DNA from 2 places in the Enterobacter sp. 3U4 genome. Region 1 is predicted to be linked to the other one. Evidence: predicted binding sites of a transcription regulator. Region 1 holds the regulator's gene; the other holds the start of a gene.
What was found. Region 1 encodes LexA, which represses DNA repair genes until DNA is damaged. Its sites were predicted from a motif close to TNCTGTATGTACATACAGNA; they were not measured.
Positions count from the first base shown of each region.

Region 2: the regulator LexA is predicted to act here: its motif matches at 1,931-1,950, upstream of sbmC (DNA gyrase inhibitor SbmC).

Region 1 is NZ_CP136665.1:3,725,143-3,729,584, forward strand. Features, by position in the region: gene dinF (MATE family efflux transporter DinF) at 1-1,182, opposite strand, end outside; gene lexA (transcriptional repressor LexA) at 1,247-1,855, opposite strand; gene RVY89_RS17790 (diacylglycerol kinase) at 1,964-2,332, opposite strand; gene plsB (glycerol-3-phosphate 1-O-acyltransferase PlsB) at 2,487-4,442, shown strand, end outside.
Region 2 is NZ_CP136665.1:969,051-973,492, forward strand. Features, by position in the region: gene sbcB (exodeoxyribonuclease I) at 1-481, opposite strand, end outside; gene dacD (serine-type D-Ala-D-Ala carboxypeptidase DacD) at 680-1,846, shown strand; gene sbmC (DNA gyrase inhibitor SbmC) at 1,966-2,439, shown strand; gene RVY89_RS04540 (FUSC family protein) at 2,532-3,590, shown strand; gene RVY89_RS04545 (DUF496 family protein) at 3,738-4,073, shown strand; gene RVY89_RS04550 (gamma-glutamylcyclotransferase family protein) at 4,121-4,442, opposite strand, start outside.

The sequences.
Region 1 (4,442 bases):
AAACCCTGCCGCTGCGACCGCCATGCTGTTGCGCATTTCAGCCCCGCGCGTCGCACCAATAAACATGCCGTCCAGCAGATAACACCAGACGCCGACCACCGGTAAGACGACTTGCCAGATGAGATAGTGGCTCGCCAGCTCGCGCAGCGCAGGAAGAGACGTAAGCAATGCAACGATCTGCTCACCAAAGCAGGCGTAAACCAGGCCGAACGCCAGCGCCACCAGCCCAGACTGACGGCAGGCTGCCCGCCAGACGTCCCGAAGCTGCCCGCTTTCGCGCGCGCCGTACGCCTGTCCGGAATGCGCTTCAACCGCATAGGCAAAACCGTCCAGCGCGTAGGCGGTAAAGGTCAGAAGCGTCATCAATACTGCATTGACCGCAACGATTTCTGGCCCCAGCCGAGCCCCGAAAACCGTCAGCGCGCCGAAGCAGAGCTGAAGCAGCAGCGAGCGCAGCATGATGTCACGATTGAGGGCCAGCAGCTTACGGATATTGCCGCGCCATGCGGTTTTGAGCTGCGCAAGGGAGATCCCGCGCATCGCCAGCACGCGCCAGACCATCCACAGACCAATGATAAAGGTTCCGTATTCGGCAATTGCCGTCGCCAGCGCCGCGCCCTGCACGTTCATATGCAGGCCCATTACCAGCCAGACATCCAGCACAATGTTGAGAAGGTTGCCTACCACCAGCAAAATCACTGGTGCACGGGCGTACTGCACGCCCAGTAGCCACCCGAGCAGAACCAGGTTAGCCAGCGAGGCGGGTGCGCTGAGCCAGCGGATTTCAAGGAAACGTCGCGCCTGCTCTAATACCGCCTCGCTGCCGCCAACAACATGGAGCGCAAGGTCGATCAGGGGAGTACGTAATAAAACGATTAACGCCCCCGCGCCAAGCGCGAGGATCAGCGGCTGCACCAGCGCGCGCGCCAGACGCAGCGGATCTTTTGCACCATAAGCCTGTGCCGTGAGCCCGGTGGTGCTCATGCGCAAAAAGAGCAGCAGCATAAACAGGAAGCTGGTTGCCGTCGCGCCAATCGCCACGCCGCCAAGATAAACAGGCGAATCAAGATGACCAATAACGGCAGTATCGACCAGACCCAGCAAGGGAACCGTAATATTGGAGAAGATCATCGGCAGAGCAAGACGCCACAATGCCTTATCGGATGCCGTCAGCAGTGACATGAAAAAATACCGGGAGTGGGGAATGAATCAGGCTACAGCGGTGCCATAGCCTGTCGGGAAGAGGTTACAGCCATTCACCGTTGCGGATCACCCCAACCGCCAGTCCTTCGATAGAGAAGTTCTGTTCGCGGAGATCGACCACAATGGGTGAAAACTCGCTGTTTTCAGGCAGCAACTGTACGCTGTTACCCTGTTTTTTCAGACGCTTAACCGTCACTTCGTCATCAATGCGCGCCACAACCACCTGGCCGTTTCGCACATCCTGCGTTTTGTGCACCGCAAGCAGATCGCCGTCAAGAATGCCGATGTCTTTCATCGACATACCGCTAACGCGCAGCAGGAAATCAGCGCTCGGTTTGAACATGCCAGGATCGACCTGGTAATGGCCTTCAATGTGCTGCTGAGCCAGTAAAGGCTCACCAGCAGCAACACGGCCTATCAGCGGAATGCCCGTCTCTTCTTCCACCAGCAGGCGGATGCCGCGTGACGCACCTGAAACAATCTCAATCACGCCTTTACGCGCCAGCGCTTTCAGGTGTTCTTCAGCAGCATTCGGAGAACGGAAGCCCAGACGCTGCGCGATTTCCGCACGCGTGGGTGGCATACCCGTCTGGCCGATATGATCCCGGATGAGATCAAACACCTCTTGTTGCCTGGTCGTTAACGCTTTCATTCCGCCCCCTGGGTGTATATACAGTTATGCTGTGAGTATATACAGTCAAAGGCGATTTTGGAACCAAAAACTGCACAAAAAACCAGGGACTTAATTATTCCTCGAGGCTCATCGGAAATGTGACCAAAGCAGCGTGACCCAGGTGATAACGGCAGTGATAATCGCCAGCAACACGGCAGCAGAGCCCATGTCTTTTGCGCGGCCAGAAAGCTCGTGGAAATCGGAACCAATGCGATCAACAACGGCTTCAATAGCGCTATTAAGAATTTCCACTATCATCACCAGAAGCACGGAACCGATAAGAAGTACGCGGGTAATAGCATCAACATCAAGGAAACAGGCGACGATCACCGCGATGATAGCGGCGACGCCCTCCTGGCGAAAGGCGGCTTCGTTGATCCACGCGGCACGGAAACCTTTCCATGAATAACCGGCGGCTTTGATGATACGCGTTAACCCAGTGGTATTATTGGCCATTAAAAGAACCTTTTATGAAAAAAAGCGTCAGTAACAGGAACTGTAGCGCGTTTCGCTACAGCCTGAAGTATGACGGGTAACAACAGAAATTTTGCGCGCTTTCTGTTATCCTTGCGCCGCAATTGCATTATTAACCAGAGGCTTTACATCGTTTATGTCCGGCTGGCCACGAATTTACTACAAATTACTTAATTTACCATTAAGCATCCTGGTAAAAAGCAAGTCTATCCCAGCAGAACCCGCGCTGGAATTGGGGCTCGATACGTCACGTCCCATTATGTACGTTTTGCCTTATAACTCGAAGGCTGACTTACTGACGCTTCGCGCCCAGTGTCTGGCGCATGATTTACCTGACCCGCTTGAACCGCTGGAAGTTGACGGTACATTGCTGCCGCGCTACGTGTTCATTCACGGTGGACCTCGCGTGTTTACCTATTACACGCCAAAAGAAGAGTCCATCAAGCTGTTCCACGACTATCTCGACCTGCACCGCAGCAATCCCGATCTGGATGTGCAGATGGTGCCGGTATCGGTGATGTTTGGTCGTCGTCCGGGCCGTGAAAAAGGTGAAGAGAATCCGCCGCTGCGCATGCTTAACGGCATCCAGAAGTTCTTCGCGGTCTCCTGGCTGGGACGCGACAGCTTCGTGCGTTTCTCCCCTTCCGTTTCGCTGCGTCGAATGGCGGACGAGCACGGCACGGACAAGATCATCGCGCAAAAACTGGCGCGCGTGGCGCGTATGCACTTCGCCCGTCAGCGCCTGGCTGCCGTAGGGCCGCGTCTCCCGGCGCGTCAGGATCTGTTCAACAAGCTGTTGGCATCCAAAGCGATTGCCCGCGCCGTTGAAGACGAAGCGCGCAGCAAGAAAATTTCGCATGAGAAAGCCCAGCAGAACGCCATTGCGCTGATGGAAGAGATTGCAGCGAACTTCTCCTACGAGATGATTCGCCTGTCCGATCGCATTCTCGGTTTTACCTGGAACCGCCTGTATCAGGGCATCAACGTTCATAACGCCGAGCGTGTACGCCAACTGGCGCATGATGGCCATGAGATTGTCTATGTTCCCTGCCACCGCAGCCACATGGACTACCTGCTCCTTTCCTACGTGCTCTATCACCAGGGGCTGGTACCGCCGCACATTGCTGCCGGTATCAACCTGAATTTCTGGCCAGCAGGTCCGATTTTCCGCCGCCTGGGCGCCTTCTTTATTCGTCGTACCTTCAAGGGCAACAAGCTCTACTCCACCGTGTTCCGCGAGTATCTGGGCGAGCTGTTTAGCCGCGGCTATTCCGTCGAGTACTTCGTTGAGGGCGGTCGTTCCCGTACCGGACGTCTGCTCGATCCGAAGACCGGCACGCTGTCGATGACCATCCAGGCGATGCTGCGCGGAGGAACCCGTCCCATCACGCTTGTGCCAATCTACATTGGCTATGAGCACGTGATGGAAGTGGGCACGTATGCCAAAGAGCTGCGCGGTGCGACCAAAGAGAAAGAGAGCCTGCCGCAGATGCTGCGCGGCCTGAGCAAGCTACGCAATCTCGGTCAGGGCTACGTGAACTTCGGCGAACCAATGCCGTTAATGACGTACCTGAACCATCACGTTCCCGAGTGGCGCGAATCCATCGATCCTATCGAGGCGATTCGCCCGGCCTGGCTGACGCCAACGGTCAACGGCATCGCGTCCGAGCTGATGGTGCGCATTAACAACGCCGGTGCGGCTAACGCCATGAACCTGTGCTGTACGGCTCTTCTGGCTTCGCGTCAGCGCTCGCTGACCCGTGAACAGCTCACGGAGCAGCTGGATTGCTATCTGGACATGATGCGCAACGTGCCGTATTCCGTTGATTCAACCGTGCCTTCTGCTACCGCCAGTGAGCTTATCGATCACGCGCTGCAGATGAACAAGTTTGAAGTCGAAAAGGACACGATCGGCGACATCATCATTCTGCCGCGCGAGCAGGCAGTTCTGATGACCTACTACCGCAACAACATCACCCATATGCTGATGCTGCCGTCGCTCATGGCGGCTATCATCACCCAGCATCGCCGTATCTCGCGTCAGGAACTATTGCGTCACGTTGAGACGCTCTATCCGATGCTGAAAGCGGAG
Region 2 (4,442 bases), 2.1 Mb from region 1:
CATTTTCCGGCCAGTTAATGCCCTCAGGACGAAGGGCATAACAGGCGCGCATGATGTCGAGCAAATCCCAGCGTGAATTGCGGTTCTGCCAGCTCCAGGCATAGGGATCGTAGAAGTTGCGATAGAAAATGTTGCGCGTCACTTCGTCATCGAAGCGGATGTTGTTGTAACCGACCACGCAGGTATTGGGAACGGTAAACAGATCGTGAATGCGTCGGGCGAATTCTGCCTCGTTAACGCCTTTCTCCCGCGCTTCCTGAGGGGTGATCCCGGTAACCATGACCGCGCCGGGCTGCGGCAGGTAGTCGTCCGCAGGCTTGCAGTAAAAGACCTCGGGCTCGCCAATGATGTTGAATTCGTCGTCGGTACGGATGGCTGCAAACTGGGCCGGTCGGTCCAGCGCCGGATGCGTGCCAAAGGTTTCGTAGTCGTGGAACAAAAAAGTCGGGCGAGCGGCAGAGTCAGACACCAGTAATACCATCCTGTTAAAAAATGACGTCACTATGGTAAACGATCGTGCGGGTCAGACCGAATAAAAAGCACCGCCGCGTCGCAAATTTGCGCGCCAGCTTCAGAGAAAAATCAGCGTTCTGTCACATTTTTTTGCAATTAAGCCAGGTAACGACATCAGAACTCCCGTAAAAAGGTCATCGATTTTTAATGACCTGAGGATATACCGTTGAAACGCCGTCTGTTTATTGCTGTTTCTTTACTCGCTTCGAGTGTCTCATCTGCTTTTGCGGCCGAACCACTGGATTTTTCGCCGCAGCCTCCGGCCATTCAGGCGGGCTCCTGGGTGCTGATGGATTACACGACTGGTCAGATCTTAACGGCGGGCAACGAACATCAACAACGTAATCCGGCGAGCCTGACCAAGCTGATGACGGGCTATGTGGTGGATCGGGCCATTGATAGCCACCGCATTACCCCGGATGACATCGTCACCGTAGGGCGCGATGCCTGGGCAAAAGGTAACCCGGTTTTTGACGGTTCATCGCTGATGTTCCTGAAAGAGGGCGATCGCGTCTCCGTGCGCGATCTGAGCCGCGGCCTGATTGTCGATTCCGGCAACGACGCCTGCGTGGCGCTGGCCGATCACGTGGCGGGCGGGCAGCCGCAGTTTGTGAAGATGATGAACGACTACGTGCAGAAGCTGAACCTGCGCGATACGCACTTTGAAACCGTCCACGGGCTGGACGCGCCTGGTCAGCACAGCTCGGCCTATGACCTGGCCGTCCTCTCCCGGGCCATCATCCACGGCGAGCCTGAGTTTTATCATATGTACAGCGAAAAGAGTCTGACCTGGAACGGGATCACCCAGCAAAACCGCAACGGCCTGCTGTGGGATAAGACCATGAACGTGGACGGCCTTAAAACGGGACATACCTCGGGGGCGGGTTTTAACCTGATTGCGTCTGCCGTTGACGGCCAGCGTCGTTTAATCGCGGTGGTGATGGGGGCGGACAGCCCGAAAGGACGCGAGGACCAGGCCCGAAAACTGCTGCACTGGGGGCAGCAGAATTTCGATACGGTGCAGATCCTGCATAGCGGTAAAAAAGTAGGGACGGAGCGCATCTGGTACGGCGATAAGGAGCAGGTGAAGCTGGGCACCGACCAGGACTTCTGGCTGGCCTTGCCGAAAGCGGAAGTGCCGAACATCAAAGCCAAATACGTGCTGGATAAAAAAGAGCTGGAAGCGCCGATTGCCGCGCATCAGCGGGTCGGGGAGATTCAGCTCTACGATCGCGACAAGGTGGTAGCCCACTGGCCGCTGGTAACGCTGGAGGCCGTTGATAAAGGCGGCCTGTTCTCTCGTCTGAGCGATTATCTGCACCACACGCTCTAACGGCAGATGAGCAGACTGGCAGGGTTGCGAGTCTGCTCACATAATAAACACTCCTCGTTTGCTGATAATGATAATCCAGTTTTATAGTGTATAAATATACAGTGATGAGCGGAGGCAGCATGGACTACAGCATTACGCAGCAACAGAAACGTAAGATTGCCGGTTTTCATTTGGTCGGCCCTTGGGAACACACGGTAAAACAGGGCTTTGAACAGCTGGTCATGTGGGTCGACGGGCGTCACATTGAGCCGCTGGAGTGGGTGGCTGTTTATTACGATAACCCCGATGAAGTCCCGCCAGAAAAACTGCGCTGTGATACGGCCGTTACGGTACCGGATGATTTCGTTATCCCGGAAAACAGCGAAGGCGTCATGATGACGGAAATCGCGGCCGGGGATTATGCCGTGGCGACGGCGCGCGTGGAAAACTACGACTTCGCCAAGCCGTGGTATCAGTTCTTTAACTCTCTGCTGCAGGACAATAAGTACCAGATGGCGCTTAAACCTTGCTTCGAACGCTATCTCAATGACGGCAATGCGGACGGTTACTGGGATATCGAAATGTATATCGCCGTAGAGCATAAAACGGTTTAGACCTGTTAAATGAAGGGTTTTTCAGCCGGGAGCGATCCGCCCGGCTGAAAACACAGTACAATTGTGATTTGCCGTGTAGCTGGAGAGCGGGTGTGCGTCCCGACAAATCATTAACCCCTTTTGAAATTCGGTTGTACAAACACTACCGCGTGGTGCACGGGTGTCGCATCGCGCTGGCTTTCGTATTGACGTTTGTACTGGTCCGTTTACTGAATGTTCCGGAAGGGACATGGCCGCTTATCACGCTGGTGGTGGTGATGGGACCCATCTCGTTTTGGGGAAACGTTGTTCCGCGCGCTTTCGAGCGAATTGGCGGGACGGTGTTAGGTTCGGCCCTCGGGCTTATTGCCCTGAAGCTGGAGCTCATCTCATTTCCCGTGATGCTGGCATGGTGCGGTGCCGCCATGTTCCTGTGCGGCTGGCTGGCGTTGGGTAAAAAGCCGTATCAGGCGCTGCTGATTGGTATTACGCTCGCGGTGGTTGTCGGCGCACCCGCCGGGGATATGACCACGGCGCTGTGGCGAAGCGGGGATGTCATCCTGGGGTCACTGCTGGCCATGCTCTTCACCGGTATATGGCCACAGCGAGCTTTTCTGCACTGGCGTATTCAGATGGCGAACTACGTCACCGCGTTTAACCGCGTCTATCAGGCCGGTTTTTCCCCGAATCTGGTCGAGCGCCCCCGGCTGGAAAAGCATCTGCAAACGATCCTCAACGACGTGGTCAAAATGCGCGGCCTGATCACGCCCGCCAGCAAAGAAACCCGTATTCAGAAATCAATTTTCGAAGCCATCCAGACGGTAAGCCGCAATCTGGTCTGCATGCTTGAGCTGCAAATCAACGCCCACTGGGCTTCGCGTCCCAGCCATCTGTTGATGCTTAACGCGCAGACCCTCAAAGAGACCCAGCAGATGACGCAGCAAACGCTGTTGACCATCGCCCATGCGCTCTATGAAGGGAACCCGCAGCCGATACTGGCCAACAGCGAGCGACTGAATGAGATCGTCGCGGAGCTGAAGCAGTTAATCAATGAACGCCAGAGCGATAACGTGGCGGAAACGCCTATTCATGGCTACGTCTGGCTGAGCATGGAACTGGCGCGGCAGCTTGAGCTGTTATCGCACCTGATTTGCCGGGCGCTGCGCAAATAAAAGGCGTATGTGACGCCTGCTGCTTCGATTCAGCAGCAATTGGGGTTATGATAGCTTTAAACGATATACTCATTGTCATTCGCAGCCGCTGTCTGTTACAACGGTTGCCTTAACGAATCCGAATCTCACATTATCAGGGGTGTAAAAATGGAAACTACCAAGCCTTCGTTCCAGGATGTTCTGGAATTCGTCCGCCTGTTCCGCCGCAAAAACAAACTGCAGCGTGAAATCCAGGACGTTGAGAAGAAGATCCGTGACAACCAGAAACGTGTTCTGCTGCTCGACAACCTGAGCGACTACATCAAGCCAGGCATGAGCGTTGAAGCTATCCAGGGCATCATCGCCAGCATGAAGAGCGACTATGAAGACCGCGTTGATGACTACATCATCAAAAACGCTGAGCTGTCCAAAGAGCGTCGCGACATCTCCAAGAAGCTTAAAGTGATGGGCGAAATCAAAAACGGCGAAGCAAAAAGCGAGTAATCGCAGCGAATAGTGAAAAAGGCTCTCTGGTGACAGAGAGCCTTTTTTTATGACGCAGAACGCGGCTGTAGCTGATAAATCCAGGCCTTAACCTGTTTGCCTTCAAGGGTGGTCACTGTGACCTCAACCCGATCGTAGCCGTCTTCAAATTCATCCAGCATTTGCCAGTGTGCGGCAAGGTTATCAGAGATAAACAGATAGCCTTCGACGCGGGGACCATCAGGGTGGAGCACGATCCCCGGGAAGTCCGCCGCAGCGCCCCAGCCGCGTTCGTAAAACGTACCGGATACGGAACCGGCCAGCCATTCGCCGCCAATGTTTTCAAGGATATGCGCATTAGAGTGGCCCGGGCGCAGCGTGCCGTAGACA